Regions from separate parts of the Stenotrophomonas sp. 22385 genome, predicted to be linked through region 1. Evidence: predicted binding sites of a transcription regulator. Region 1 holds the regulator's gene; each other region holds the start of a gene.
What was found. The regulator FliA, encoded in region 1, starts transcription of late flagellar genes. The targets are predictions, from matches to a motif close to TAAAGTTTNNCNNNCNNNGGCCGATAA.
Positions count from the first base shown of each region.

Region 2: ACTJI4_RS01695 (methyl-accepting chemotaxis protein) is a predicted target of FliA. The motif match lies at 3,198-3,224, and genes of this name have one in related genera.
Region 3: ACTJI4_RS08630 (methyl-accepting chemotaxis protein) is a predicted target of FliA. The motif match lies at 4,374-4,400, and genes of this name have one in related genera.
Region 4: ACTJI4_RS16915 (HDOD domain-containing protein) is a predicted target of FliA. The motif match lies at 5,598-5,624, and genes of this name have one in related genera.

Region 1 covers NZ_JBQEOG010000003.1:379,130-386,742, forward strand. The annotation lists gene motD (flagellar motor protein MotD) at 1-113, opposite strand, end outside; gene ACTJI4_RS08355 (flagellar motor protein) at 115-855, opposite strand; gene ACTJI4_RS08360 (chemotaxis protein CheA) at 923-2,755, opposite strand; gene ACTJI4_RS08365 (protein phosphatase CheZ) at 2,760-3,374, opposite strand; gene cheY (chemotaxis response regulator CheY) at 3,374-3,766, opposite strand; gene ACTJI4_RS08375 (RNA polymerase sigma factor FliA) at 3,783-4,529, opposite strand; gene ACTJI4_RS08380 (MinD/ParA family ATP-binding protein) at 4,526-5,413, opposite strand; gene ACTJI4_RS08385 (AAA family ATPase) at 5,400-7,292, opposite strand; gene flhA (flagellar biosynthesis protein FlhA) at 7,444-7,613, opposite strand, start outside.
Region 2 covers NZ_JBQEOG010000001.1:402,686-410,298, forward strand. The annotation lists gene ACTJI4_RS01675 (transcriptional regulator) at 332-595, shown strand; gene ACTJI4_RS01680 (LysR family transcriptional regulator) at 586-1,620, shown strand; gene ACTJI4_RS01685 (SDR family oxidoreductase) at 1,748-2,503, shown strand; gene ACTJI4_RS01690 (Ohr family peroxiredoxin) at 2,536-3,042, shown strand; gene ACTJI4_RS01695 (methyl-accepting chemotaxis protein) at 3,253-5,781, shown strand; gene ACTJI4_RS01700 (excinuclease ABC subunit A) at 5,850-7,613, shown strand, end outside.
Region 3 covers NZ_JBQEOG010000004.1:9,249-16,861, reverse strand. The annotation lists gene clpA (ATP-dependent Clp protease ATP-binding subunit ClpA) at 1-883, opposite strand, end outside; gene clpS (ATP-dependent Clp protease adapter ClpS) at 1,169-1,498, opposite strand; gene ACTJI4_RS08650 (hypothetical protein) at 1,593-2,057, shown strand; gene ACTJI4_RS08645 (NUDIX hydrolase) at 2,059-2,520, shown strand; gene mnmA (tRNA 2-thiouridine(34) synthase MnmA) at 2,517-3,656, shown strand; gene hflD (high frequency lysogenization protein HflD) at 3,653-4,267, shown strand; gene ACTJI4_RS08630 (methyl-accepting chemotaxis protein) at 4,430-5,620, shown strand; gene ACTJI4_RS08625 (hypothetical protein) at 5,719-5,976, shown strand; gene ACTJI4_RS08620 (sensor domain-containing protein) at 6,095-7,613, opposite strand, start outside.
Region 4 covers NZ_JBQEOG010000010.1:80,333-87,945, reverse strand. The annotation lists gene ACTJI4_RS16930 (thiolase family protein) at 63-1,238, opposite strand; gene ACTJI4_RS16925 (S8 family serine peptidase) at 1,418-4,261, shown strand; gene ACTJI4_RS16920 (Glu/Leu/Phe/Val dehydrogenase dimerization domain-containing protein) at 4,332-5,429, opposite strand; gene ACTJI4_RS16915 (HDOD domain-containing protein) at 5,687-6,826, shown strand; gene ACTJI4_RS16910 (phospholipase D family protein) at 6,850-7,613, opposite strand, start outside.

The DNA.
Region 1 (7,613 bases):
GAGATGGCGTACATGACCACGAAAAAGGCAAGCAGCAGCGTCATGAGGTCGGCGTAGGGGATCGCCCAGGCCTCATGGTTGGCATGCTCTTCGTGGGCTCTGCGGCGGGCCATGTCAGTGCAGGAACCCCGACAGGTTGGTCTCGATGTTGCGCGGGTTCTCGCCCTGGGCAATCGAGATCAGGCCTTCGATGATCATTTCGCGGTCGCGGCTGTTGTGGTGGATCACGCTCTTGAGCTTGGCCGACACCGGCAGGAACAGCAGGTTGGCCGAGGCAATGCCGTAGATGGTGGCGGTGAACGCGGCAGCAATGCCGTGGCCGAGCTTGCTCGGGTCGGCCAGGTTCTTCATCACCGCGATCAGGCCGAGCACCGCGCCGATGATGCCGAGCGTGGGGGCGTAGATGCCCATGCCCTCGAACACTTTGGACGCGGCCAGGTCCTGGCTCTCCTGGCTGCCCAGTTCGATTTCCATCATGTGCCGGATGGTTTCCGGCTCCACGCCATCCACCAGCAGCTGCAGGCCCTTGCGCAGGAACGGGTCGTCCTGGGCATCGACGTGCGCTTCCAGGCCCAGCAGGCCCTGGCGGCGGGCGATGTTGCTCCATTCCACGATCTGGCGGATCAGCTCGGCGCGGTCGCTGGCCGGCGGGCGCACGACCCAGCGCACGATCCTGAAAGCGTGCTTGAACACGGCGGGCGAGGTGTGGAGCAGGATCGCGGCCAGGGTGCCGACGATGACGATCACGAACGCGGCAGGGGACCACAGCGAAGCCAGCCCGGCACCCTTGAGGATGCTGCCCCCGACCAGCGAGGCCAGGGCAAGGAAAAGTCCAATGAGGCTGAGTCTGTCCATTTGTCCGATATCGGCTTGCGGGTGGGGGACTTGAATTGCAGGGCTGCCGGGGGTTCAGCCCGGCATGTCAATCGTGCTGGGTGCGCAGCCCGTCCACATCGAGGATCAGGGACATGCGGCCGTCGCCGATCAGCGTGGCGCCGGCGTAGCCGCGCAGGCCGCGGAGCGCCTTGGGCAGCGGCTTGATCACCACTTCCTCGCGGCCGCGGACCTGGTCCACCACCAGCCCGAAGCGCGCCTCGCCGGCCTGCAACACCACGATGGTGAGCAGTGACGACGGCGCCGGCTCCACCGCCAGCCAGTGCCGCAGATCGACCAGCGGCAGGGTGTGCGACTTGCGGTCGAGCACCGCGCGGCCGTCGAACCAGCCCAGCGAGGAGTTCGGGGCGTGCAGCACCTCCATCACGCGCGCCAGCGGCAGCGCATAGACATCCTCACCGGCCTGCACCAGCAGGGTCGGCAGGATCGCCAGGGTGAGCGGCACGCGGATCATGAAGCGGCTGCCGCGGCCCAGTTCGGACTGGATCTGGATCTGGCCGCTGAGTTCGCGGATACGCGATTGCACCACGTCCATGCCGACGCCACGGCCGGAGATATCGGTGACTTCCTGCTTGGTCGAGAAACCGGGCAGGAACACGAGATGGAGGCACTCCTCGCTGGTCAGGCGGGCGGCCGCTTCGGGGTCGATCAGGCCCTTCTCGCGGGCCTTGGCACGCAGGCGCTCGGGATCGATGCCGGCGCCGTCATCCTGCACTTCAATGCTGACGTAGTCGCCTTCCTGCTGCGCGGACAGGCGCACGTTGCCGCTGCGGGTCTTGCCCTGGGCTTCGCGCAGGTCGGGCATTTCAATGCCGTGGTCGATCGCATTGCGCACCAGGTGCACCAGCGGGTCGGCCAGGGCTTCGACCAGGTTGCGGTCCAGTTCGGTTTCCGCGCCGATCAGTTCCAGCTCCACTTCCTTCTTCAGGTTGCGGGCCACGTCGCGGGCGACCTTGGGAAAGCGCGAAAACACCTTGCCGACCGGCTGCATGCGGGTGCGCATCACCGCCGACTGCAGGCGCGCGGTGGCGATGTCCAGCGTAGACACGGCGCGGTCCAGTTCCTCGTCGTGCAGGCGCGCACGCAGGGTCTTGAGCCGGTTGCGCGACAGCACCAGTTCGCCGATCAGGTTCACGATCGCGTCCAGGCGCTTGGTATCCACGCGCACGGTGTGTTCGGCTTCGGCGACCGGCTTGCTGGCGGCCGGCTTGGCCGGGGCCGGGGCCGCAACCGGGCGCGCTGCGACGGCCGGGGCCGGCGCCGGGGCGGCAATGGCCTGCGCGCCGGGGGCGGCGCCGCCATGCAGCTGGTCGAGCAGGGCTTCGAATTCGTCCTCGCCGATCAGGTCATCGCCTTTCTTTTTCGTCACCGCAGTGGGTGCGGCGCCGCCGTGCAGCGTATCGAGCAGGGCTTCGAACTCATCGTCGGTGATCAGCTCGCCGCTGGAGGCGGCGGCCGCCGCGACCGGGGCCGGCGTGGCGGGTCCGTTGACGTCGAACTGCGCGATCAGTTCCGGCGGGGCATAGCCCGGCTCGGTGCCGGCGGCCACCGAATCCAGCATCGACTGCAGGTAATCCAGCGATTGCTGGCCGGCGTCGAAGTGGTGGGCCTGCAGTACGGCCTGGCCCGATCGGGCCATGCCCAGGGTTTCTTCGGCGGCGTGGCACAGCTCGACCATGGCCTGGATGCCCAGGAAGCCGGCACCGCCCTTGAGCGTGTGGAAACCCCGGAACACCGCGTTGAGCTGGTCGCTGTCCTGGGGCGATTGCTCCAGCGACACCAGCTGTTCGCCGAGGCGATCCAGGATCTCCTGGGCCTCGAGGATGAAGTCTGCAGCAATGTCGTCTGGAACGGCACTCATGGTTTCAAAGCCCCAAATCGGAAAGCAGGTCGTCGGCGTCAACCTGCGACACCTGATGGCGGTCCAGGCCGCTCACGGCCGGGCCGGCCAGGCCGTTGTCGCGCTTGTGGGCGCTTTCTTCCGGTGGCGGCAGGCCGAGCGCGCCGAAGCCTTCGTGCACGCGGCGCACGATGCCCACCACGCGGCGGATGATCTGCCCGGTGAGATCCTGGTAGCTCTGGGTGAGCGCGATCTCGGTGAGGTTGTGACGGATCCGGTCCAGTTGCTGGTCCTGGTCCGGGCTCAGCCCGTTGGCACGCAGCTGCTCGGTGAGCGCGCGGCATTCTTCGGCCAGGTCCAGGGTGCGGTGGGTGGCCTGTTCGGTCATCGCCACTACGTGGTCCAGGCGCGCGCAGGCATCGTCCAGCTCGCCGGCTTCGCTGGGCACGGTGGGCAGTTCACCCAGCGCCTGGCCCAGCTCACGGGCAAGCCGGTTCAGGCCAGCCATCATCGGCTGGGTGCGCAGTGCGGCCAGGGCGTCGATTTCCCGGCGCCAACCGGCTTCGTCGCCACTTTCCAGCGCAGCCAGGGCATCCTGCAGGCGCTGCACCAGCGCCGATTTGTCGCGAAGGGTCTCCATCAGGCGCTCGCCGCCAGGCGTTCGAAGATCTTGCCGAGCTTTTCTTCCAGGGTCTGGGCGGTGAACGGCTTGATGATGTAGCCGTTCACGCCGGACTGCGCCGCTTCGATGATCTGCTCGCGCTTGGCTTCGGCGGTGACCATCAGCACCGGCAGGGTCTTGAGCTTGGCGTCGGCGCGGATCGCCTTGAGCAGGTCGATGCCGGTCATGACCGGCATGTTCCAGTCGGTGACCACGAAATCGAATGGCTGGCTCTGCAGCAGCGCCAGCGCGGCATGCCCGTCCTCGGCTTCGGCCGTATTGGTGAAGCCCAGATCGCCCAGCAGGTTCTTGACGATACGACGCATGGTCGAGAAGTCATCGACGATCAGGATACGCATGTTCTTGTTCAAAGCACTTTCCTCGGTATCAAGTGTTCTCGAGGCCGGCGTCGGCCGCCTCGAAGATCTTCAGTCGGCCACGCAGGCGCAGCACTGCCTGGCCATGGATCTGGCAGACGCGCGACTCGCTGACGCCGAGCACCGCGCCGATCTCTTTCAGGTTCAGCTCCTGCTCGTAGTACAGCGACAGAACCAGTTGTTCGCGTTCGGGCAGCAGCCCGATCGCATGGCCCAGTTCGCGGCCGAATTCGCCACGCTCCAGTACCTGCTGCGGGGTCGGACCGCCCTGGGCGACGGTATCCAGTTCGCCCTGGTCTTCGATCCGCGATTCCAGGCTCAATACCTGCCCACGCGCGGCGTCTTCCATCAGGCGCAGATAATCGGCCAGTGGCATGTCCATCGCGGCAGCCACTTCGGTGGCGCTGGCGGCGCGGCCGGTGCTCTGTTCCAGGCGGCGGATGGTGGAAGCGGCGTCGCGGGCACGGCGGTGCACGGAACGTGGCACCCAGTCGCCGCGGCGGATCTCGTCGATCATCGAGCCGCGGATGCGGATCGAGGCATAAGTTTCGAATGAAGCGCCCTGGTCGGCGTCGTAGCTGCGCGAGGCCTCGATCAGGCCCATCATGCCGGCCTGGATCAGGTCGTCGACCTCGACGCTGGCCGGCAGGCGTGCGGCCAGGTGGTGGGCGATGCGCCGGACCAGGTCCGAGTGCTGGGCAATGCACTCGTTGGCGGCGGCGCGCTGCACCTCTTTGTATTGTGCGGCGCCTTTCATGCGGTCACCCCGCGTTGCTTGAGGATGCGTTCCAGGAAGAATTCAACGCCGCCGCGCGGCTCGGTCGGAGCCTGCCAGCGCGCAGTGCGGCGGGCGATCTCGGCGATCGCCTGGGCCGACGGGCTGGAAGGGTAGGCCTTCACCACCGGCTGCTGGCGTTGCACCGACAGGCGCAGCCAGTCGTCCTGCGGCACGCAGCCCAGGTAGTTCAGCGAGACATCGGCCAGGAACTTGTCGCAGACCCGGCTGAGCTTTTCATACAGCACGCGGCCTTCGTTGGGGTCGCGGACCATGTTGGCCACCACCTGGATGCGGTCCACGCCGCGTTCGCGCGAGAGCACCTTGATCAGGGCGTAGGCGTCGGTGATCGAGGCCGGTTCGTCGCAGACCACCACCACGGTGTCCTGCGCGGCCTGGCAGAAGGTCAGCACGCCGTCGGTGATGCCGGCGGCGGTGTCGACCACCATGAAGTCAAGGTCACGTTCCAGTTCGGAGAACACGTTGACCAGGCCCACGTGTTCGGCCGGCTGCAGTTCGGCCATGTGGCGGCGACCGGACGCGGCCGGCACCACCAGCACGCCGCCGGGGCCTTCCAGGATCACTTCATCCAGCGTGCAGCGCCCGGCGACGAGGTCGGCCAGGGTCAGCTTGGGCTGCAGGCCCAGGATCACATCGATGTTGGCCAGGCCCAGGTCGGCATCCAGCAGCAGCGTGCGCTTGCCCATGTCGGCCAGCGCCACGGCCAGGTTCGCCGACACGTTGGTCTTGCCCACGCCGCCCTTGCCGCCGGTGACGGCGATGGTGCGCACCGGTCCCAGCGGCTGGCTGCGGGTGGCCGACAACGGGAAGGTCCTGGTCAGGTTTTCATACTCACGCGACGGCATGGTTCAACTCCGGGTTGCAGGGCATATCGGCCGCGCGGCGCAAATCTTCAAGGCGAAGTACAAGATTGGCTGCACTGGCCCGGTGCAGGTCTTCGGGAACGTCCTGGCCATCGGTGACCCAGGTGATCGGCAGGCGGTGGTCAACCGCCACCGACAGGGCGGTACCAAAGCGGCCGGTCTCGTCCAGCTTGCTCAGCACCACGCCCTGCGGGTTGGCGGCGCTGAAGCGGCGCACGACTTCGTCCATGTCGCCGAAGCTGGTGTTGGCCGGCAACACCAGCAGCGTGCGGATCTGCGGGGCCGCGCGCAGCCACTGCAGCTGTGCGGCCAGCGCGCGGTCACGCGGGCCCAGGCCGGCGGTGTCGATCAAGACCAGCTTGTAGTCCTTCAGGCGCTCCAGCAGCTGGGCCAGGTCACTGCCGCTGCTGGCTTCATGCACGGCGATGCCGAGCTGGCGTCCGAAGCCGTACAGCTGTTCGCGGGCGCCGATGCGGGCGGTGTCGGTGGTGACCAGGGCCACGTCACGGGCGGCATGGGCCTCGGCAAAGCGCGAGGCAAGCTTGGCAATGGTGGTGGTCTTGCCGGCGCCGGTGGGGCCCACCAGGGCGATCACGCCGCCGGCTTCAAGCGGGTCGACCGGCGCGATCGGCAGTTTCTTCGAGAGCAGGCCCAGCATCAGGCCGCGGCCCCGGTGGGCTTCGGTGTCGAGCGGGATCTGCAGGGCCACGTCGCGGCAGATGCCCGCGTCGAAGCCGTACTCGTCCATCAGGTCGAGGGCCGCGGCACGCACCGCCGAGCCACGCAGGCGCTCGTCGGTGAAGCGGTTCATTTCGCGCTCGATGACCGTGCGCATGCCGGCCACTTCATGGCGCAGCTGGCGCAGTTCCTCATCGTCGCGGACCAGGGTTACCGGTGCGGCAACGGCAGCCACCGGGGCGGTGATGACCTCGGCGGTCACCGTCGGTTCGTTGGCGGCCTGCAGCGACGGCTCGACCGGTGCAGCAACGGTCATCGCGGCGACCGGCGCGGCGATGTCGTCCACAACCATCGGAACCACCGGAATCACCGGAGCGGGGGCAGCAAACACCGCCGAATCGTCGATCTGGATGGCCGGGCTGGCGGCAGCCGGAACCACCGGCACGGTTTCCCACAGGGGGGCGGCCGGGGTTTCAAGCGGAGCGCGCTGCATCTGCTGCGCCGGCATCTGCGGCAGCTGCGGCGGCAGGCGGGTGCGGCCGGGTGCGGCGTGCATCTCAAACAGCGGTGCTTCGTCCAGTGGCGGGTCGATGATGAAGCGGGCGCGGTTGGCCGCGGCCGGCGCGGCGGCGCGGACCGGTGTTTCCACACCTGCCGGTACGGGGTCGGCGACCTGCGCAGCCACGGCGCGCTCGGCGGCCGCCGCCTGTTCGACACTGAACGGGGCGAAGATCTGTTCCGGCAGCTGGGGGGGCGGCTGCACGCTGGCGCGGGCCAGCGTCGCGGCGAAGCCGCTGCTGCCCGGCGGTGGGACGATTTCGTGGGCGCTGTCCAGGGTGCGTCCCGTGGCGCCGACGGCGGCGCGGGCCAGGGCCGCCACGGCCGAGGTGGTGGCGGCCACCGGCTCCGGCGCGGTGGCCGGTGCCCTGCGGCGGGTCACCGCGGCAATCACCGCATCGGCAGCATTGCGCGGGCGCGGGGCCGGCGGCGGCGGGGCCACGTCCTTGCGGGCGGCTTCCAACGCACGCTGCACCGCGCCTTCGTCGTAGTTCGCCGCGGCCACGATTTCCACGCCTTCTTCGATCCGGCGATTGGACAGGATCACGGCATCCGGACCGTGTTCCTTGCGCACCAGGTTCATGGCCGAGCGCATATCGGGAGCGACGAAGCGTTTGATTTTCATGCTGTGGTACCGGGACTGGGGCGGCTGGGGGGTGGAAGGGGAGCGCTGGTTGTCGGTGGTCTGCACGGTCCGGGTTTCCCTTCTTGTCCTGCTGCGGTGAATGCGAAATTGGGGTGTCTGTTTTCTGACGCGTTGCTGTCGGAGTTCCGGCTCAGCTGATCGTGCCGACCAGCTTCAACCGCTTGTCCTCGGGTACCTCGCTGTAGGCCAGCACGGACAGCGAGGGAACGCTGTGGCGTACCAGCCGTGCCAGCGCGGCACGTACCGGGCCGGGCACCAGCACCACCGCGGGCTCGTTCTTCGCTTCCTGCTTGCCGACGC
Region 2 (7,613 bases), on a different contig from region 1:
GGACAGTGCCTTGAGCAGGAGGCTGCCCCCCTCGGCCACGCTACGTCGACTCAGTACGGCCGCAGCAATGCCGACGCGCTCGGTGCAGCTGCCATGGCCTCGGGCGCACGGAGGCGGCCTGCGGCGGTGCGCCGCCATCCGGGCGAACGGGGAATCGCCTTGCGGTCATGGTGGTGATCCTGGCAGTGGGAAGGAGGGAGTCGACGCTGCAGGCTAGGTGCCTGGCCATCGTGGCGGTAGCCGGCAACGCGGACGCACGGTGTTGAGCGCTGTGCACCAATCCCGACGATGGGGGCTGTCACAGCGCAGTGCGCTGGCCCGTCTGCCTTGCATGAGCACCTCATTCATTGCCGATGCCGCAGGCCTGCCCCTTCCCGCCGAACAGGTGTGGATCACGTTCCTGTCTGCGCTGGCCGAGCTGCCTGCCGATGCCCGCCTGCTGCTGTTGTTGCATGACGTGGCCGGCGCCCCGCTCGAAGAGCTCATGCCGTTGCTGGGCTTGCCTGCTGCCCAGTGCAGGCAACGGCTGGAAGCGGCTCATGCCTGCCTGCGCGCGCATGCGCGCCACCTTGGAGCGCCGCCCGCATGTCCTTGACTGACCCGGGCACCGTAGATGACGGTGTCGACCCACTCACCACCGGATTCTCGGCCAGCTACGCCGGGGTGATGGCCTTCATTGCCGTTGCCCATGAAGGCAGCTTCTCGCGCGCGGCTGACCGGCTCGGCATTGGCCGCTCTGCGGTCAGCCGCAGCGTGCAGAAGCTGGAAGGCCAGTTGGGCGTGCGGCTGTTCCTGCGCACCACCCGTTCAACCTCGCTCACCCGCGAAGGCGAGTTGTTCCACGACGGCTGCCGACCAGGCGTGGACCGCATCCTGCAGGCGCTGGAGGAAATGCGTGACCTGCGCGATGGGCCGCCACGCGGGCATCTGCGGGTGAGTGCCACACCTGGGTTCGGGCGCAAGGTGATTGCGCCGCTGCTGTCGGCTTTTCGCGCGCATTTCCCTGATGTCACGCTCGAGCTGCAACTGGAGGAGCGCCCGCTGGACCTGGCCGCTGACCGGATCGATGTGGCCTTCCGCGACGGCGTGCTGGAAGACAGCGAGGTCATTGCCAAGCACCTGATCCCGATGCAGCTGCTGGTCTGCGCCGCACCGGACTATGCGGCCCGGCACGGCCTGCCGACCACCGTGAGTGAACTGTCCGCGCACGCCTGCATCAGCCAACGCCAGGCCAATGGGCGGCTGCAGCCATGGGAGTTCCGTGTGGAAGGGCGGCCGCTCAGCGTGGAACCGGCGTCGGCGCTGGTGTTCAACGACGCCGAGCTCGTTCTGCAGGCGGTGCTGCAGGGACAGGGCCTGGCCCAGCTGCCGAACTACCAGGTGCGCCACGCGCTGGATGCCGGGCTGGCGCTCAGCTGCCTGGACCAGTACGCCGCCGACGATCGCGGGCACTACCTGTGCTACCTCAGCCGCCGTCAGCTGCCCAAGCGCATCCGAGCGTTCATCGACTTCATCACCAGCGAGGTGCGCGCGCTGGATCTGGATGTGGTGACCCATTGGGAGAGCGTGCAGCAGGCCGGCGCGCCGGCGCGCGACATCGACGCGGGTGCGTGGCGGTGAACGCAATTGGTGCCTGAGAGGCAACAGTGCGGGTCCGCGGGCGGACCTACTGCTGCCGTGGCGGCCTCCCTAGCATCGCCACATGCCCCGGCGCCCGGGGTTCCTTCGCCCCCCCTGGAGCAAGAACATGAAAATCCTGATCATCGGCGGCACCGGCCGCATTGGCAGCAAGGTCGTCGACCGGCTGCGCGCGGCTGGCCACGACATTGTCATCGCGGCACCGTCCACCGGCATCGACATCGTCAGCGGCGACGGCCTGGACGCGGCCATGGCCGGCACCGACGTGGTCATCGACCTGGCCAACTCGCCGTCGTTCGAGGATGCGGCGGTGCTGGACTTCTTCCAGACCGCCGGGCGCAACATCCTGGCTGCTGAAAGCAGGGCTGGCGTGCGTCATCATGTGGCGCTTTCGGTAGTGGGCACGGACAAGCTGGCGGCCAGTGGCTACTTCCGCGGCAAGATCGCGCAGGAGAGGCTGATCCGCGACGCCGGCATCGCCTACACGATCATCCATTCCACCCAGTTCTTCGAATTCCTGCCCGGCATCATTCAATCTGCCGGCGAAGCGCTGCATCTGCCCACCGCACTGGTTCAACCGATTGCTGCCGAGGATGTGGCCGACGCGGTCGCCAGCATAGCGCTGCAGCCGGCCATCAATGGCGTGGTGGAAATCGCCGGTCCCGAGCGCACCCGGATGGATGAGCTGGCGCAGCGCTTCCTGGATCGCACCCACGACCCCCGCCACGTGGTGGGCGACGCGCAGGCACCCTACTTCGGTGCGCAGCTGCAGGACGACACGCTGGTGCCGGTCGGCCAGGCCTGGCTGGGCCGCCAGGGCTTCGACGCCTGGCTGCAGCAGTCAGGGCTGAGCCGCAGCAACTGATTGCCCACCTGCCTGTACTGCGTGGATACGCCATGTCCGACCTGAAGCCGCCGTCGCCTGCCGTTCTCGACAGATACCGAGGGGATGAGGTGCGGCCGCTTTACACCGGACGGGTGCGCGTAACCGGCGGCGAGACCGGTCACGGGCGTGCTTCGGGTGTGGTCCTCTCCGACGATGGAGCCTTGGCGCTGGAGCTGCGCCTGCCGCTGTCGCTGGGGGGACCCGGCGGTGGCAGCAACCCCGAGCAGCTGCTGGCGGCCGGCTACGCGGCCTGCTTCCACGGCGCGATGAACCTGCTGGCCAGCCGTGCCGGACTGGCGTTGGCGGATGCCTGCATCGAGGTGGCGGTGACCTTCTCGCGTGATCCGATCGACGGCCTGTACCTGCTGTCGGCCGAGGTGGAAGCCTTCCTGCCTGGGCTGGAGCCCGCCGTGGCCGCCGAACTGGTGCGCAACACCGAACGTGTCTGCCCCTACGCAAAGATGTTCCGCAACGGCATCACCCACGTGGTGTGCGTGGTGCCTGCCGCCGCACCCTGAGCGGCGCCTTACCGGCTGGAGCAGACCCTCATGTCGCGATGTCGTCCACGGGAAGCGCGCCCTCCCGCACAGCCCGACCGTCATCGTGCCGTCTTCAATGCCGACTACAACGTACGCAATGCAAGGGCGGGGCGGGATGCTGTCTGATCCGGCCCTAAAGCCCGGGCGGATGCAGCCGATATCGAGGCGTCCTTCTGCCTGGAGTGCGTCATGTTGGCCGTCCCCCGCCGTGTGCTGTCGTCCCTTGCCCGCCGGGCTGAACCCCTGCGCCGGCTCAGCGTCGCGCGCAAGCTGAAGATCAGTCTGGTTGCCTGTGCATCCGGCCTGCTGCTGGTGGCCGTGGTGTACGCGTGGACACGGTACAACAGCGAGCGGGCGGCGGACACCTTCGCCACGCACCAGCAGGCGACGAGCCTCATGGCGGCACTCGGTACGCAGGTGGCCGATGCCCGTCGCCTGCAGACCCGCTACGCGGCGAGCTTCAACGATGCCGACCGCGAGGCGCTGCAGCGGGCACGCCAGCGCCTTCAGGTGTCGCTGGAGGCCCTGCAGCGCGCCGCTGTCGCCAACGGCAATGGGGCTTCCCTGAGTACATTGGCCAACCGCATCGGTGAATTTGCCGAGGGCATCAACGCGCTGAATGCACGTGTGGATGAGATGGGCCGGGGTGAAGCCGGGCTGCGCGCGCAGCTGGAGGCCTCGGCCACCAGGATGGAGGCCGCGTTGGGCCCTCTGCAACGTGCCGCGCTTGACGCGCAGTGGCAGGCGATCCGCCGACAGGAGGCACTGCTCCTGCTCACCGGCGATTCCACCCACGCCGACCGTGCCAGTGAAGCCAAGCTGCCGTTCGAGCTGGCGCTGGCAGCGCCGGGGGTGCCGGCAGCCGCGCAGGACGCACTTCGCGCCGGCATGGATGCCTACCAGGGCGCACTGCTCAGTTACACCGCCGCTCGAGTCGGGCTGGACGTGGAAGCACAGTCGCTGGCCGACACCGCTGCCCAGATCGCCCCGTCGCTCGATCAGGTGCAACGTGCGCAGGCAAGAGCGCTGGACGGCGCGCGTGGGCGCCTGCAGGTACAGGCCAGGGCGATGACGGTGGTGTTCGCGGTCACGCTGCTGCTGGTGACTGCATTGCTCATCGCCACGCTGCTGCTGACCCTGCAGGCGGTACAGCGCCCGATCGCCAACACACTGCGTTTCGCCGAAGACATTGCCGAGGACCGGCTGGATACGGTGCTGGTCGTGCATAACCCGCACGATGAATTCGGCACGCTGGCCCAGCGCCTGCTGCACATGCGCGAACGTCTGCGCGGGCGGATCGAGGCCGAGCGGGCGGCAGCGCGCGACAACACCCGTGCGCGACAGGCGCTGGACAGTGCCCAGACCGGATTGATGGTGCTTGAGCCTGACGGACGCATCGGTTTCATCAACCAGGCGCTGTGCAGCGCGCTCGGCTGCACGCCCGGGCAGTGGCAGGGACGCCCGGCGCAGCTGCTGCATCCGGTGTTTTCGGGCGTTGCGGCGCAGCTGCAGTGCGGCCACGCAGGCACGCACGAGATCGAACAGGATGGAATCCGTTATCAACTGGCATTCAACCCCATCCTCGACCACGATCAGCTGTTGGGCGCAGCGGTGGAATGGCGCAGCCGCGCGCTGGAAGCCACGGTGGAGAACGAAGTGGCCGCGCTGGTGGATGCCGCCGCGCAGGGCCAGCTGCAGGCCCGCATCCGAGTGAACGACAAGCAGGGCTTCGTGCTGACCCTGGCGGTCAGCATCAATCGCCTGCTTGACACCTTCCAGGGCAACCTCGCCGAGCTGCAGGCGCTGCTTTCAGGCCTGGCGCACGGAGACCTGGCCGTCCGCATGCAGGGTGACCATCAAGGCGTGTTCGCGCAGATGCGCGATGATGCCAACGCCAGCGTGGCACAGCTGTCCGATATCGTGGCCCGAATCCAGCATGCCACTTCCGCAATCAATGGCGCGGCCGGCGAGATCGTGGCCGGCAACCGTGACCTGGCCGAGCGGACGGAGCGCCAGGCGGCGCATCTTGAAGAAACCGCATCGTCCATGGAGGAGCTCACCGCCACGGTGCGCGAGAACGCGCACTCGGCGCAGCAGGCCAACCAGTTGGCCGTTGACGCTGCTGCGATCGCGGGGCAGGGCGGTGCGGCCGTGGCGCAGGTGGTGACCACGATGCGCGACATCGCCGAGTCATCCCGGCACATCGGCGACATCACCGGGGTGATCGATGGGATCGCGTTCCAGACCAACATCCTCGCGCTCAATGCTGCCGTCGAAGCCGCGCGTGCGGGCGAACAGGGCCGCAGCTTCGCAGTGGTCGCGGGCGAAGTGCGCCTGCTGGCCCAGCGCAGCGCCGATGCCGCCCGCCAGATCAAGCGACTGATCGAGTCGTCTGTGGAGACGGTCAACGCCGGTAGCCGCCAGGTTGGCGAAGCGGGGGCTACCATGCGCCGCATCGTCAGCAGCGTGGAGCAGGTCACTGCGATAACCGCCAGCATCTCGGCTGCGTCGCAGCAGCAGAGCATGGGCATCGAGCAGGTAGGCAGGACCCTGTTGCAGATGGACGGCAGCACGCAGCAGAACGCAGCGATGGTGGAGGAGGCTTCGGCGGCGGCGCAGGCAATGCAGCGACAGGCGTCGCTGCTGTCCGAAGCGGTGGCGGCATTCGTGTTGGCACGCCCTGCCGTGGTGCGTCCCGTAAGTCCGGCGGTTGCGTGAGGGATTCGTGATTGCAGCGTGTACATGGGCCGCCCAACGGGCGGCGCTGCCGGGGGTATGCTTCGGGCATGAACATACGTCGAAAAGCAGCGTCGCCCGCCCTGACGGGTGATGCGTTTGTCCGCGTGCGGGGAGCGCGCGAACACAACCTCAAGAACGTGGACGTGGACATTCCGCGAGACGCCCTGGTCGTATTCTCCGGCATCTCGGGTTCCGGGAAGTCCTCGCTGGCATTCGGCACGCTGTATGCCGAGGCGCAGCGCCGGTATCTGGAGTCGTTGTCGCCCTATGCGCGCCGCCTGATCGACCAGGTCGGCGTACCCGACGTGGACGCCATCGACGGCCTTCCGCCGGCGGTGGCACTGCAGCAGCAACGCGGCACGGCAAGCGTGCGCTCAAGCGTGGGCAGCGTGACCACCCTGTCAAGCCTGCTGCGCATGCTTTACTCGCGCGCTGGAACCTATCCGGCCAAACAGCCGATGCTGTACGCAGAGGACTTCTCGCCGAACACGCCGCAGGGTGCCTGCCCGAACTGCCACGGCTTGGGTTACGTGTATGAAGTCACCGAGCAGTCGATGGTGCCCGACCCCTCGCTGTCCATCCGCGAGCGCGCGATCGCCGCGTGGCCGCCGGCCTGGCACGGACAGAACCAGCGCGACATCCTGGTGACGCTGGGCTACGACGTGGATGTTCCGTGGCGCGACCTGCCGAAGAAGCAGCGCGACTGGATTCTGTTCACCGAGGAGCAGCCGGTCGTCCCGGTATATGCCGGCTTCACCCCGGGCGAGACCCGCGCCGCACTGCGCCGCAAGGAAGAGCCCAGTTACATGGGTACCTTCAGTGGCGCGCGGCGCTATGTACTGCACACGTTCGCCACCACCCAGAGCGCCATGATGAAGAAGCGCGTTGCGCGCTACATGGTCGGCACGGTATGTCCGGTCTGCGACGGCAAGCGTCTCAAGCGTGCGGCGTTGTCGGTGACCTTTGCCGGCATGGACATTGGGGCACTCTCCCGGCTGTCGCTGTCAGCCATGGCCGACGCATTGCGTCCAGCTGCAGAGGGTCGTTTCGACGCGCCCGCCAAGGCTGCGGCGCGCAGCCGTGCCGCCGGGCGCAGGGCCGAACAGCAGCGCGTGGCCAAGGGCGGGCTGCTGCACGGGGGGAGCAGTGACGTGCGCCGCACCCCGGACCTCTCCGAGGAGAAACGCATCGCGGCCCAGCGCATCGCGCACGATCTGGTGGAGCGCATCGGTACGCTCCAGTCGCTGGGCCTGGGTTACCTGTCGATGGACCGCGCCACGCCGACGCTGTCACCGGGTGAGCTGCAGCGGCTGCGCCTGGCCACCCAGATCCGCTCCAGCCTGTTTGGCGTGGTGTACGTGCTGGACGAGCCTACCGCCGGCCTGCATCCAGCCGATGGTGAAGCCCTGTACGCTGCGCTGGACCAGCTCAAGGCCGGCGGCAACACGCTGTTCGTGGTCGAACATGACCTGGAGATGCTGCGTCGCGCGGACTGGCTGGTGGATGTCGGTCCCGGGGCGGGCCAACACGGTGGGCAGGTGCTGTACAGCGGGCAACCACAAGGTCTGCGCGGCGTTGCAGCCTCCGCAACCGCGCCCTACCTGTTCGGCGACCATGACCGTGCCACCCGCACCCCGCGCACGCCCGCCGGCTGGATGGAACTGCGCGGCATCCACCGCAACAACCTGCACGGACTGGACGCACGCTTCCCGCTGGGCACGTTCTGCGCGGTTACCGGCGTCTCCGGCTCGGGCAAGTCCAGCCTGGTCAGCCAGGCGCTGGTGGAACTGGTGGGCGAGCAACTTGGCCAT
Region 3 (7,613 bases), on a different contig from region 1:
CGATGATGGTGTGGATCTCGTCGATGAACAGCACCGCGTTGGGCATCTTCTTCAGCGCGGTGAGCACGCCCTTGAGGCGCTTCTCGAAATCGCCGCGGTACTTGGTGCCGGCCACCAGTGCGCCCAGGTCGAGGGAGTAGATCACTGCATCGGCCAGTACGTCGGGCACCGTACCTTCCACGATACGCTTGGCCAGGCCCTCGGCGATGGCGGTCTTGCCCACGCCGGCCTCGCCCACGTAGAGCGGGTTGTTCTTGCGGCGGCGGCACAACACCTGGATGGTGCGCTCGATTTCATCGCGGCGGCCCACCAGGGGATCGATGCGGCCGTTGCGTGCCGCCTCGTTGAGGTTGCTGGCGAACTCGGCCAGGGCATCGCCCTTGCCTTCGCCATCGCCCCCCTCGGCGCGCCCTTCGGCATCCGAGGACGGCGGCACTTCGCCCTCCTCGCCCAGTTTGGCGATGCCATGGGAGAGGTAGTTGACGATATCCAGCCGGGTGACGTCCTGCTGGTTGAGGTAATAGACCGCATGGGAGTCCTTTTCGCCGAAGATGGCCACCAGTACGTTGGCACCGGTAACCTCCTTCTTGCCCGAGGACTGCACGTGGTACACGGCCCGCTGCAGCACGCGCTGGAAGCCCAGCGTAGGCTGGGTGTCGCGGCCATCATCCTCGGCCAGGCGCGAGACAGAGGCCTCGATGGCCTGCTCCAGCTCCTGGCGCAGGCGGTCGGCGTCGGCCCCGCATGCCTTGAGCACGGCCTGGGCGGACGGATTGTCGAGCAGTGCCAGCAGCAGGTGTTCCACCGTCATGAACTCATGGCGGGCCTCACGGGCGCGCTTGTAGCACTGACCGATGGTGTGTTCGAGGTCTTTACTGAACATGTTCTACTCCGGCGGCAGTTGAGAACAATATGCGGCCTACCTGCACAATTTCCATCACCCTACTGGATCGGTGCGTTCAGATGGCGTTATCACTTGCGCGATCCTGCCCCCGGACCCCAGCATTGGCTGGCCACCCGTGATGGCAACGTCATCGACCGATTGCGGCGCTCCGCCCCCTGGCGGTCCCCTGCGCTCTTTCGATGAAGGACGGACATGGGGGCCGGGAACGGCCACCGGCCGGCTTAGGTGGGCATCCAAACAACCGGGGGCGCCGGGAACCCCGTGTTATCCGGCTTTTTCCATCGTGCACAGCAGCGGATGCTGGTTCATGCGCGAGAACTCGTTGACCTGGGCGACCTTCGATTCGGCCACCTCGCGGGTAAACACCCCGCACACGCCACGCCCACGGGTGTGCACGTTGAGCATCACCTGGGTGGCTTTTTCCAGATCCATCGAGAAGAAGTGCTGCAGCACGGTCACCACGAAATCCATCGGGGTGTAGTCGTCATTCAGCAGCATCACCTGGTAGAACGGCGGCGGGGCGACCTCCGGCCGGGCCGGTTCCAGCGCTACGCCGTGGTCGTTGTGGGGTTCTTGGGAGGGCTCGCGAGGCATCGGGACATTATAGACGCCGCACCGCCCGGATTGGACGTTGGCCCCCTGCGCCCGTCACAATCCACTCATGGACACACACTTTCACAGGGATTTCATGAAAAGAATCGCCACCGCGCTGCTGCTGGCCGCCTCCGTCTTCGGCGCCCACGCCGCAACGCCCGACAAGGCCGTCGGCCGCGTGCTCGACACGCTGAAGTACCCCTACGAGATCGACGAGGACGGCGACTACAAGCTGGTGTTCGATGTCGAAGGCGACCGCACCCAGCTGGTGTTCGTACGCTCGGCCGTGGAAGAGTACGGCAAGCACCGCATCCGCGAGATCTGGTCGCCAGGTTACAACGCGCCGGGCAAGCAGTTCTCCGCCGCGGTGGCCAACCGTCTGCTGGAGGACTCCCAGGACGCCAAACTGGGCGCGTGGGTGAAGCAGGAACAGCTGGCCATGTTCGTGGTGAAAGTGGACGCCAACGCCAGCGCTGACGCGCTGGGCGACGCCATTGATGCGGCGATGAACACCGCCGATGCGATGGAACTCGAACTGACTGGAACGGACGAATACTGACGTGAACGAAGTGCAGGACCTGCGCTGGGCGCCGCATGTGACCGTGGCCACCGTGGTGGTGCGGGACGGGCGCCTGTTGCTGGTGGAAGAAGCCATCGACGGCCGCGCGGTGCTGAACCAGCCAGCCGGGCACCTGGAGCCGGGCGAAAGCCTGGCCGCCGCCGCCGTGCGCGAGACCCTGGAAGAGTCAGGCTGGACCGTTCGCCTGACGGCCTTCATCGGCACCTACCAGTGGACCGCCCCCGACGGCACGTCCTTCCTGCGCTTCGCCTACGCGGCCGAGCCGATCGCCCATGACCCTGCGCGCCCCCTGGACACCGGCATCCTGCGCGCACTGTGGCTGGACCCGGCCGAACTGCAGGCCGAGCCCTCGCGGCTGCGCAGCCCGCTTGTCTGGGAGGTCGTTGCCGACTTCCTGGCCGGCCAGCGCCATCCGCTGTCGATCGTGAAGGAGGTTGCATGAGCACCCCGCGCGTCATGGTCGGCGTATCCGGTGGCGTGGATTCGTCCGTCGCCGCCTGGCGGCTGGTCCAGCAGGGCGAGCCGGTGGCCGGGCTGTTCATGCAGAACTGGGCCGACGACGGCAGCGGCGATTGCCGTGCCGAAGACGACCGTCGCGATGCGGTAGCCGTGTGCGGCCTGCTCGACATCCCGTTCCACTTCCGCGACTTCTCCAGCGAGTACTGGCAGGGCGTGTTCGAACATTTCCTGGCCGAGTACGCGGCCGGGCGCACCCCCAATCCGGACGTGCTGTGCAACCGCGAAGTGAAGTTCAAGCACTTCCTGGATGCGGCCCGCGAGCTGGGCGCCGAACGCATCGCCACCGGCCACTACGCCCGCGTGGCGCAGGTGGGCGGACGCTGGGCGTTGCTGCGCGGCGCCGACCGCAGCAAGGACCAGAGCTACTTCCTGCATCAGCTGGGACAGGCCCAGCTGGCCGCGACCCTGTTCCCGATCGGCGACCTGCAGAAGAACGACCTGCGCCGCATTGCCCGCGACGCGCGCCTGCCGACCCACGCCAAGAAGGATTCGACCGGGATCTGCTTCATCGGCGAGCGCGATTTCCGCGAGTTCCTGGGCCGTTACCTGCCGGCGCGTGCCGGCGAGATCCAGGACCCGGACGGCAACCGGATCGCCGAGCACCCCGGGGTGTTCTATTTCACGCTGGGCCAGCGCGAGGGCCTGAACATCGGCGGCGTGCGTGGCCGCCCGGCGGCCCCGTGGTACGTAGTGGGCAAGGACGTGGCCAGCAACGTGCTGTACGTGGACCAGGACCGTGAGAGCCCCTGGCTGCAGTCGACCCGGCTGCATTCGGAGACTGCCCACTGGATCGCCGGGGCGCCGCCTGCCCGTCAGTTCGAATGCACCGCGCAGACCCGCTACCGCCAGCCGGACGAGCCGTGCACGGTGCGGGTGCGCGACGATGGCAGCGTGGACGTGCGTTTTGCGCGGCCGCAGCGTGCCGTCACCCCTGGGCAATCCCTGGTGTTGTATGACGACGAGGTCTGCCTGGGTGGCGCGGTGATCGCCGCCACTGACGCGCCGCTGGAGCAGCGCCTGCGCACCGCCCCTTCCCCCTTCGAGGTATCTGCTGCATGAGTTTTTCCATCGACGACCGCGTCCTTGCCCTGGCTGGCATCGCCCAGGCGCTGCAGCAGGTGCGCCGCATCGCCGAAACCGGCCATTCCGAGGCCAGCGTGGTCCGCACCGCGATCGACAGCGTGTTCCGGATCGACGCCGACAGCCCGCAGGCCATCTACGGCAGCGCCGCCAACCTGGCCCCGGGCCTGCGCCTGCTGCACAACTATTTCCGCAACCAGGGCCAGGACGAGATCCTGCCGCGGCTGGCACTGGCCGTGCTGCAGCTTGAGCGCCGCTTCGTGCGCGAGCACGCGGTGGTCGAACAGGTCAGCCAGGGCATCGCGCGCGCCCAGCGCCAGGCCTTGGAGCTGAACGACAGCGCCCACCCGGACGTGCTCTCCAGCCTGGGCGGGCTGTATGCCGACACCATCAGCCACCTCAAGCCGCGGGTGATGGTCCAGGGTAACCCGCACTACCTGGGCCAGGCCGGGGTGGTGGCCGAGATCCGCGCGCTGCTGCTGGCGGCGGTGCGTTCGGCGGTCCTGTGGCGCCAGACCGGCGGCCAGTACTGGGATTTCCTGATCTCGCGCAAGGCGATGATTGAAGCTGTGGATCGTCAGCTTCGCTGACGAAAAGGAGGGACGACCAACGGTCGTCACCTACCGGCGCTGACGTGTAGAGCCACGCCCTGCGTGGCTGCAATGCATCCGAAGCACGAAATCCACACACACCGACTAAAGCTCCCGGGGGTGCGGCCGATACATTCTCCGTGCACCTCCCCGAGAACGTCCATGTACTCACGCATTTTCACTAGTCTGGCCGCCCCCCTGGTCCTGACCCTGCTGCTTCCCTTCGCCATCGGCTTCGAATGGCCGGCTGCCCTGCGCTGGGCGATTCTGACCACGATGACGCTCAGCTGGCTGGGGTTCGCCTGGTGGACTGCCCGCGCCCAGAGCCAGCGCTCGCCCGAGCATGCCCGCATGATGCGGGAACAGGATCAGCTGCTGACCGAGCTGCGCTCGTTCGTCGGCAACGAAATCGATGGTTCGCGCGCCGAGATCGAACGGGCCCGCGACCTGATCCGCCAGGCCGTGGCCGGGCTGGGCGGCAGCTTTGATGCCATGAACCGCAAGTCCCGCCAGCAGAGCCAGGCCCTGGCCCGCATCGTCGACCGCGCCGGTGAAGATGGGGGTGCTGGCGTCGACGTGGCCCGTTTCGCCCAGCACGCCAGCCATCGCATGGAGCAGCTGGTGGAAGCGCTGGAGCAGGTCAGCGGCCAGAGCAGCACTACGGTGCAGCACATCGACCAGATGGCGCAGCACCTGGATGGCATCTTCGCGTTGCTGGAAGACGTCAAATCCATTGCCGACCAGACCAACCTGCTGGCGCTGAACGCGGCCATCGAGGCGGCCCGTGCCGGTGAAGCCGGTCGCGGCTTTGCGGTGGTGGCCGACGAGGTGCGCAACCTCTCCGAACGTTCCACCACGTTCAACGAGCAGATCCGCAAGCTGGCCCACAGCTCCAAGGACGCCATCGCCAAGGTCCGCGAGACGGTCTCCAACATGGCCTCGCGCGACATGGACCGCTCCCGCGAAGCGCGTCACGAAGCAGCCGCCATGCTCGACAACGTGGCCCAGATCAATGCTTCGCTGGGCGAAGGCATGCGCGAGATTTCCGAGTGCGGCCGTGCGATCGACAGCAGCGTGGCCGAAGCCGTGCGTGCCCTCCAGTTCGAAGACATCGCCACCCAGGCCCTGGGCGGCGTGCACACCCACCTCGATCGCCTGACCTCGATCAACCGCGAAGCGGTGGGCCTGCAGGAACTGCTGCACCGTAACGGCGGCGTGTTCGACGCCGAAGTGGCCACCGCGCTGCAGCGTACCGGCAACCGTCTGCGTGAAATGCGCAGCGAGTGGGAACGCCCGCCGCACAAGCCGGTAAGCCAGCAGAGCATGGCGGCCGGTGCGGTTGAGCTGTTCTGATCCGTGATAGGTGCCGGCAACGGCATTCCACGAGGGCCCCGGCATTGCCGGGGCTTTCGTGCGTGTGGCCCCCTGCCCCATCTGTTGAAGATTTCCGCATGCTGTTGAACGCCACCCCCAGCCCCTTGATTCCTGCCGGTAGCGGCGCGTCGCCCGACGCAGTGGGCGACGTCATTCACCCTGCCCAGGCGCCCGCGGCGCCGAAAAGCGGGCGCGCGCTGTTGGCGGCGCTGGAACAGCAGGCGCAGCGGGAACTGGCGGAAATGATGGCGACCGCAGCGGCGGCAGCGCCGCTGGATCCCGCGCTGGCGGGATTGGCATGGGACCTGGGCCTGAGCGGAGACATGGTCGATTGATCCGGATCCCGATGGGCCTGTAACGGTTGCTGGCCCATGGTTGATGGATCCGGATGCCAATGGGCCCCTAACAATTCGTCCGTGGATCGGGATCAATCAACTACGGGCCCGCCAACAGTTACGGGCCCGACGGCACCGGAATCCGCAACGCGTCGCCGGCACCCGCGGGAATCGCCATCACCTGCCCCCCGCCCTGCTTCAGCCACTGCGCCAGATCGCGCGGGGTCAGCGGCCTGGAATACAGGTAACCCTGGATCTCGTCGCAACCCTGGCGGCGCAGCATCGCCTCTTCCTGCTCGGTTTCGACGCCTTCGGCCACCACCTTCATGCCCAGAGCGTGACCCAGGTGCACGATCGCCTGGGTGACTTCGGCGGTGCCGGCGTCGTGAAGCATGCCCTGCACGAAGCTGCGATCGATCTTCAGCCGGCCCACCGGGAAGCGGTTGAGGTAATGCAGGTTGGAGAAGCCGGTTCCGAAGTCGTCCACCGCCAACGGCACGCCGTGCCGCTCCAACACATCGAAGCAGTGGCGCAGCACGTCGGTGTCGCGGATCAGGGCCGATTCGGTCAGCTCCAGTTCCAGCCGCTGCGGTGCCCAGCCATGGGCGTGGCAGATATCGATCACGCGCTCGGCAAAGCCACGGTCGCGCAGCTGCACCGCTGACACGTTCACCGCGATCCGGTCGAACTTCAGTCCGGCCCTGTCCCAGGCGGCCGCCTGGCGGCAGGCCTCGGCCAGCACCCAGTCGCCGATGCGGACAATCTCACCGCACTTCTCGGCGATGGGAATGAACTCGGCTGGACTGCAGTAACCGATCCCCGGGCGGTGCCAGCGCAACAGTGCCTCGATGGCCGGCGGCTGATCCTGGGCAGCGTGCAGCAGCGGCTGGTAGGCCAGGCTGAACTCTTCGCGCTCGATGGCGCCCAGCAGGGCGTGCTCGATTTCCAGTTTGCGCTGGATGCGCAGCAGCGCATCCTGGCTGTAATACTGATAGGTGTTGCGCCCGGCTTCCTTGGCAGCGTACATCGCCGCATCGGCCGCGCGCAGCAGCGAATCGAAATCCGCGCGCCCTTCGTCGAGCATCGCGATGCCCACGCTGGCGCCCACCTTCAAGGTCGTGTCACCGCGCTGCAGCGGCTCGGCCAGCGAGGCGATCAGCTTGCGCGCCACGTGCCCGGCATCCTCCGGGTCGGCAAGGTCGCGCAGCACCACGATGAATTCATCGCCGCTGAAGCGCCCGAACAGGTCGGCGTTGCGCAGGTTCTGATGCAACCGTGCCGCCGCTGCCTTCAGCAGCGCATCGCCGGTGGCATGACCGAAGGTGTCGTTGATGGTCTTGAAACCATCCAGGTCGATGAACAGCATCGCCAATGGTGCGCCACGATCAAGCGCTTCCTCGATGGCATCTGCAGTCTGCTCGCGCAGCAGCATGCGGTTGGGCAGGCCGGTGAGCAGGTCGTAATGGGCGAGCAGCTCGATCCGCTCGTTGGCCTCGCGTTCGCGGGTGATGTCACGGAACAGCACCACGAAACGGGTCGGCAGGCCATCGCGGTGGTCCAGTTCGATCAGCACCTGCACCCAGATGCGCAGTCCGGACTGGCGGTAAAAGCACAGATCCAGCTGCTCAGGCAGGCCG
Region 4 (7,613 bases), on a different contig from region 1:
AAGCCACGTTGGGCTGTCAAGCGATCCCGCATTCAGTTTTGCGAAACGGGTGTTAAAACCAATCAAATCAATTCGATGGCGATGGCCGTTGCTTCCCCGCCACCAATGCACAGTGTAGCAATTCCGCGCTTTGCATCACGCTTGCGCAAGGCATTGACCAGCGTCACCACCAGCCGGGCGCCCGAGGCGCCAATCGGGTGGCCCAGTGCGCAGGCGCCGCCGTTGACGTTGACCTTCGCCGGGTCGAGGCCCAGTTCGCGGATGGGCGCCATGGCGACCACGGCAAATGCCTCGTTGATCTCGAACAGGTCCACCTGGTCCAGGCTCCAGCCGGCCTTGTCCAGCACCTTGTGGATGGCGCCGATCGGGGCCGTGGTGAACCACTCCGGTTCCTGCGAGTGGGTCGCGTGGGCCACGATCCGGGCCAGCGGCTGCACGCCGCGGGCGGCGGCGGCGTCTTCGGCCAGCAGCACCACCGCGGCGGCGCCGTCGGAGATGCTCGACGAGCTGGCCGCGGTGACCGTGCCATCCTTCTTGAAAGCCGGACGCAGGGTCGGGATCTTGGCAACATCCGAACGGCCGGGCTGTTCGTCCTGGGTGTACTCCACCTCGCCCTTGCGACCGGCGACCTTCACGGCGACGATTTCGTCGGCGAAGGCACCGGACGCCTGCGCGGCCTGCGCGCGGCGTACCGATTCGATCGCGTAGGCGTCCTGCTCCTCGCGGCTGAACTGGTACTTGTCCACCGCGCATTCGGCGAATTCGCCCATGGCCTTGCCGTCGTAGGCATTGACCAGGCCGTCGTGAGCCATGTGGTCCACCGCCTGGAAGTTGCCGAAGCGGTTGCCGGTGCGGGAGTTGGGCAGCAGGTGCGGGGCATTGGACATCGACTCCATGCCGCCGGCCACCACGATGCTGGCCGAGCCGGCCTTGATCAGGTCGTGGCCCAGCATGATGGCCTTCATGCCCGACCCGCAGACCTTGTTCAGGGTGGTCGCGCCGGTGGCGTAGGGGATCCCTGCGGCAACCGCAGCCTGGCGGGCCGGGGCCTGGCCCAGGTTGGCCGGCAGCACGCAGCCCATGATCACTTCGGAGACGTCCGCCGCCGGCACGCCGGACTGTTCCAGGGCGGCGGCAATGGCCACGGCACCGAGGGTAGGGGTGGGCACGCCGTTGAACTGGCCGAGGAAGGAGCCGATGGCGGTCCGCTTGGCAGCGGCGATGACAATGTTGGGCATGGCAATCTCGTTATTGCGTGAGCGATTTACGAAAAGGAAACGCTGGGCATGGTATGGCGGCGCGTTTCCCGGCAGACTGCGTGGGGGTGGCCCAGTATAGAGGGTCGGGGTTTGCCACCGGTGCCGGCCGAAACGGCGGGACGCCGCGCGTGGTTTCAATTACGTTTTGGGGAGCAGGGATGAAGCAGGCAATATTCGCCAGGAACATGTTGGCCGGTGCGCTGGCCGTGGCATTGAGCGCTTGTGGGGGCGGCGGCGGTGGCAACACGCGGGGGGACCTTCCGGTGGCGCCGGTTGTTCCGCCGGTCACCCCGCCGGTTGTGACGCCGCCGGTCACGCCACCTCCGGTCAAGCCGACGCAGCCGGCAATCGATGCGCATCTTTCCCTGATCAATGGCAAGGACCGGCAGGGTCTGACCGGCGCGGGGGTCAAGATCGGCGTGGTCGATTCCGGGGTCAACCGGGCTCATCCCACCCTGGCCGGCCGGGTCGTCGCCAGCCACAGCTATGTGAATCCGGGCGCCAACAACCTGGCCGTGGACGACGTGGTCGGGCATGGCACCACGGTGGCGTCGCTGGCCGCGGGCCGCGCCTTCGGCAGCTGGCCAGGTGGCGTTGCCACCGACGCGCAGATCGTGTCGGCGCGCATCATCGCCGACAAGGCTCCGGTCGATGACGGTACCGGCAACGGCAACCAGGTCGATGGCGCGCTCGGTCTCGCCGAGGTGCACCAGGATCTGATCGCCGATGGCGTGAAGGTCATGAACAATTCCTGGGGCGGACTGTACTGGACCAACCCGGCCGCCACCGCCTCCATCGCAGCAGAGTACCGACCCTTCATCACCTCCAACAATGGCCTGGTGGTGTTTGCCACCGGCAACGAAAGCAAGCCGGACCCGTCCAACATGGCCGCGCTGCCGAGTCAGGCCGGTCCGAACGGCTCCCGTCCGGCTGCGGACCTGGAGCGTGGCTGGCTGGCGGTGACCGCGATCAATTCCAGCCAGCCCGACAGCCTGGCGTCCTACGCCAATGCCTGTGGTGTGGCAGCCAGTTATTGCCTGGCCGCGCCAGGCGAAGCGGTGTTCGTCGATCCAAAAAGTACTGCCAGCAGCACGCCCAGCTATCTGTGGGGTGGTGGTACGTCCTATGCGGCGCCCCTCGTTTCCGGCGCGGCCGCGCTGGTCTGGCAGAAATACCCGTATTTCAGCAACGACCAGGTGCGGCAGACCCTGCTTGGCACCGCCACCGACCTGGGCGCGGCCGGGGTGGACAGCGTGTTCGGATACGGCCTGCTCAACGTCGGCAAGGCGATCAACGGCCCTGGCCGGTTTGATTGGGGCGACATGGTGGTGAACGTTCCGGGGTCGTCTTCCCCAAGCGTCTGGAACAACGACATCAGCGGTGCCGGCGGACTGGTGAAGTCCGGCGCGGGTACGCTTGTCCTGGCAGGCAGGAACACCTACACCGGTCAGACCGACATCCGCCAAGGCGCGCTGTCGCTGCGTGGCGGGGCCTCGCTGACGTCCAACGTGCAGGTCCAGGGCGGCGGACTGCAGTTCCGCCCCGGCACCACCCGCATCACCGGCAACGTGGTGAACAACGGCGTGCTTTACCTGTTCGAAGGCGGCATCAATGCGGTCATCGAGGGGAACTACACCAACGAAATCGATGGTTTCTTCAACACCGCACTCGGCGCGCAGGCGCTGCAGGTAACCGGCAAGGCCACGCTCAACGGCGGCGACGTGGTCATCGACCGGGCCGTTGCCGGTTACGTCCCGCAGGACGGTACCCGGCAGGCGCTGATCGTGGCCGGTCAGGGGCTGACGGGTGCCTTCGACAGCTACTCGCATGTCGGCAGCGTGGTGCTGCTGGACGCGACCCTGTCCTACGACGCCAGCACCGCGTGGCTGAACATCAATCGCGTCAATGTCAGCGCGGCGGCGATGTCAGCAGGGCTCAATGCCATCTCGACCGCCTCGGCCCTCCGCGTGGAACAGGCGTTCGACCTGCTCGACACGGGGACCGGCAACGGCGCGCCCGGGTTTGCCGATGCCGCAGGCGATCTGCAGCGGGTACAGGGCCAGGCCGCGCTTGCCGCCAGCCTGGAAAGCCTGTCCGGCAAGGCGCACAGCCTCGCCAATGGCATGACCTTCGACAACCTGGACATGAATCGCCGCGCGCTGTCCACCCGCTTCGATGCCGTGTCCGCCGCGCCGCGCCTTCGCGGCGCGTGGCAGAGTGCCTTGGGCGAAGCCGGTCAGGGCAGCTTTGCCGGCAGTGGCTTCCAGACCCAGGGCTGGATGATGGGCCAGGACATGGCGCTGGGCAGCAACGGCGTCATGGGCTTTGCCTTTGGCGAAACCCGCAGCAACAGCAGCCGCGAGTGGGGCGGCGACAGCGGTCGTGACCGCCAGTCGCAGGCGCAGCTGTACGCGGGCTGGAACAGCGGTGCGGCTTACACGCTGGCGCAGCTGGGCGCCGGCCAGTTCACCCGCGAAATTGACCGGCAGCTGCTGCTGGGCGCGGGGCAGTACGGGGTCAATGCCCGTTACGGCGGCAACTTCAGTACCGCCAGCGTGGAATCGGGCTACCGCTTCGGCGGCGCTGCGGCCTCGTTGACGCCTTACCTGGGAGCGGACTACGCACGCCTGGACAGCGACAGCTTCAGCGAAGACGGCGGTTTTGGCTTCGGCCTTCGCGCCCACAGCCGCGCGTCCAGCCGCAGCCAGGCGCTGGCCGGCCTGCGTGCGGAAACCCGCCTGCGTGGCTGGTCGCTGCGCGGCTACGCCGAATGGCAGCAGACATTGTCCAGCGATGGCCTGGCATTCGATGCCAGCTTCGTTGGCGTGGATGCCTGGGCGCCGGTGGCCGGGCTGCAGCCAGCGCGCTCCGGCGGCCTGTTCGGCCTGTCGGTGCAGTCCTGGCTGACGCGCAACTCGCAGCTCTCGTTCGGCTACGACCAGCGCTTCGGCCCGCGAGGCGACCTGAGCCAGGTCGCGCTGCGGTACGCCGCCGCGTTCTGATCCAGACGCGACAGGCAACAAAAAAGGGCGCGGGATGATCGCGCCCTTTTTCTTCATCTACCCGCTGGCATCAGCCGCCGCGCAGCGTGCCCAGTCGCGGTCGCGCCCGGCCCAGCGGCATCTTCAGCTTGCCGATCGACTGGATGCGGGTTTCGGCGATGCGGTCAGCCGCGCGCTGTGGCGCGATGCCTTCCTGCTGGGACAGCGCGAAGACGCGGCCCAGGTTGTGATAGATGCTGCGGATCAGGCGCATCGCACGCTCGCGGTTGTAACCGTCGATTTCCAGCGATACGTTCATGACCCCGCCTGCGTTGACCGCGTAGTCCGGAGCGTAGAGGATGCCGCGCGCGTGCAGCTCATCGCCGATTTCTGGAGTGGAAAGCTGGTTGTTGGCCGTGCCGCAGACGATCCTGCACTTCAGGCGCGGCACGGTCTGCGCATTGATCGCGCCTTCCAGCGCGCACGGCGCGAATACATCGGCGTTGACATCGTAGATGTCATCGGGCTTGACCGCCTCGGCGCCGTACTCGGTCACCGCACGTTCGACCAGGGCAGCGTCGAGGTCGGTGACAAACAGCTTGGCGCCACGATCCCGCAACAGCTTGACCAGTTCCATGCCGATGTGGCCAAGGCCCTGCACCGCGATGCTCACCTTGCCTACTTCCTCGTGTCCCAGCTTGTGCTGCATGGCCGCCATGAGCGCCTGCAGCGCGCCATAGGCGGTGAACGGGGCAGGATCGCCCGAGCCGCCGTGTACCTGGTGTACGCCGGTGACGTACTCGCTTTCGAGGTAGATGTTCTCCATGTCATTGACATCGGTGCCGACATCCTCGGCGGTGATGTAGCGCCCGCCCAGCGAATCCACGTAACGGCCGAAGGCGCGGAACAACACCTCGGTCTTGTCCCTGCGCGGGTCACCGATGATCACCGCCTTGCCGCCGCCGACATTCAAGCCCGCCAGCGCGTTCTTGTAGGTCATCGTGCGGCTGAGCCGCAGGGCGTCGGCCAGCGCGTCGTCGGTGCTGGCATACGGGCGCATGCGCACGCCGCCGAGCGCCGGGCCCAGCGTGGTGTTGTGAATGGCGATGATGGCCCTCAGACCGGCATCGCGGCTGTGGCAGAACACCACCTGTTCATGGCCGGACGTTTCGAGGGTTTCAAATAACATGGTGACTCCGATGGTGCGAACGGCGGCAAACGCCGGCGAACTTACCAGCAAAAAGAGGGGTGCAAAATAAAAAAAGCGACGTCGTCGGTTCGGCAGGACGGGTCGCGCGGCGCCATTCTAGTGCATTCCGCCGGACGGTGTTGTCAGGGCCGGGTGACCATGACGCGCTAAAGTTGGCCCGTTCCGGGCCGATGCCGTGGCAACGGTGCGCGGTACCGGCAAGCCAGGACGGAACAGGTGGGTGGAGTGGCGACAATGTGGCTGTGGGGCCGCACCAGCAGGGGCGCGGCCCGATGATGGCGATCCTGGCCGGCGCGGCGGGTGTGCTGATCCTGGCGTTTCTGGGCTGGGGACTGTATCGCCGCCCGGCGGGGGCGGGGGCGGCGCAGCCGGTGCCGGGTGCCGCCGGCAGCCGCAGCCGGGCGCAGCCGCAGGCTGCTTCGCCCGCGCCACCGAACGGCGATGGGGGGGAGGTGCTCCAGGCAGGCCTGCATGCGCTGGCGCTGCTGCCGGGCGCCGGCACCGCGCGGGCAACGGGCGTGCAGGACACGGCCCTGCTGGCGGCGGTGACCGCCGCGCTGGACGCGCAGGACTGGTCGGCCCGGCACCTGCCACGCCGGCCGCAGCTCCTGCCGCAGTTGATCCAGACGGTCAACGACAGTGATGCGTCGGCACGCAGCATGGCCTCGATCATTGGCCAGGACGCGGTGTTGACCGGTAACCTGCTGCGCATCGCCAACAGCCCGGTGTACCGGCTGCAGGCCAAGCCGGTGGACAGCCTGCAGCGCGCGGTCACGCTGGTGGGGACCGATGGCATCCGCCAGATCATCAGTGCGGTGCTGGTGCAGCCCGTCATGCAACTGCACAGCGACGCCTTTCCGCAGTTCGGTACCGTGGTCTGGGAGCATGCGTTGCTGGCCTCGCGGGCCGCAGCCGATCACGCCCGCCTGGTGACCCATGAGGACGGATTTGCCGCGCAGTGGATGGGGCTCACCCAGGGCCTGGGCGCGGCCCTGGTGATGCGGCACCTGCTTGACGTGGCCCGCGACCAGGGTGCAGCGCCATCGCCGCCGTTGGCCAGCGCGCTGCTGGATGCGTGGACGCTGCCGGTGGCCAGCCGCATCGCGGCCGCCTGGGAGCTTCCCACGTCGGTGCACGAGGCGCTGCTCCGCGATGCAGACGCCCCCGGCGGTGGACTGGCCGCCAGCCTGCACTTCGCCCGCGCAGCGGCATCGGCCAGCCTGCTGTGCCGGCATGGCCGGATCAGCCAGGCCCAGGCGCTGGCACTGCTGGAGCAGTTGCAGGACACACCCGCGCATGCGCTGCAGTGGATCTGGCGGCGTCTGCATGGGCGCGCCGTGGAAACGCTGGAGGCTGACGAACCGGCCGATGCGTAGAGCCACCGCTTGCGCGGCTGCTTCTAGAGCTGTGATTCCAACGGCAACCAACTGATGACGCGCGCGCTGGCGCGCTGCCAGAATGAGGTGTCGGGCTCTTTGTCCAGCAATGCCGGCGGCTGCTCCGCCCGGTCCAGCCAGCGCACCTGGTCGTCCTGTCCAAGCGTCACCCAGTAGCTCTGCTTTGGATCGGCCAGGCGCAGGTATTCGGCGCGCAGTTGCGCGGCCAGTTCCCGATCATCGAACAGCACGCCCATCTCGGTGTTGAGATACGCAGAACGGGGGTCCAGGTTGAACGAGCCGACGAAACCGCGCTGGTCATCGATCAGGAACGCCTTGGTGTGCAGGCTGGCGCCACTGCTGCCGAACAGGCCACCGCTGCCACCGCCCGCGCCGCGCGAGCGCAGCTCATACAGGTGCACGCCATCGCGCAGCAGGGGAGCGCGGTAATGCATGTAGCCGCTGTGCACGGCGGCCACGTCATTGGCGGCCAGCGAGTTGGTGACTACGCCCACGTAGGCGCCACGCTCCACCATCGCAGCCATTCCGCGCGTGCCTTCCTCGCCCGGCACGAAGTAGGGCGAGATCAACAGTGCTTTACGGCGCGTGGCTTCAAGCTCGCGTACCAGCCGGGTGACCAGCCAGTTGGCGGGGTCGTCGCGGCGGTGCTTCATCGCCGGATCGGACACGATCTCGACGCGTGGCGACCAGTGCAGGGCTACCGCATCGGTGTAGAACGAACGCGCCGCGGGCGAACGCTCGACGCGCTCCAGGTAGGGTCTGGCGG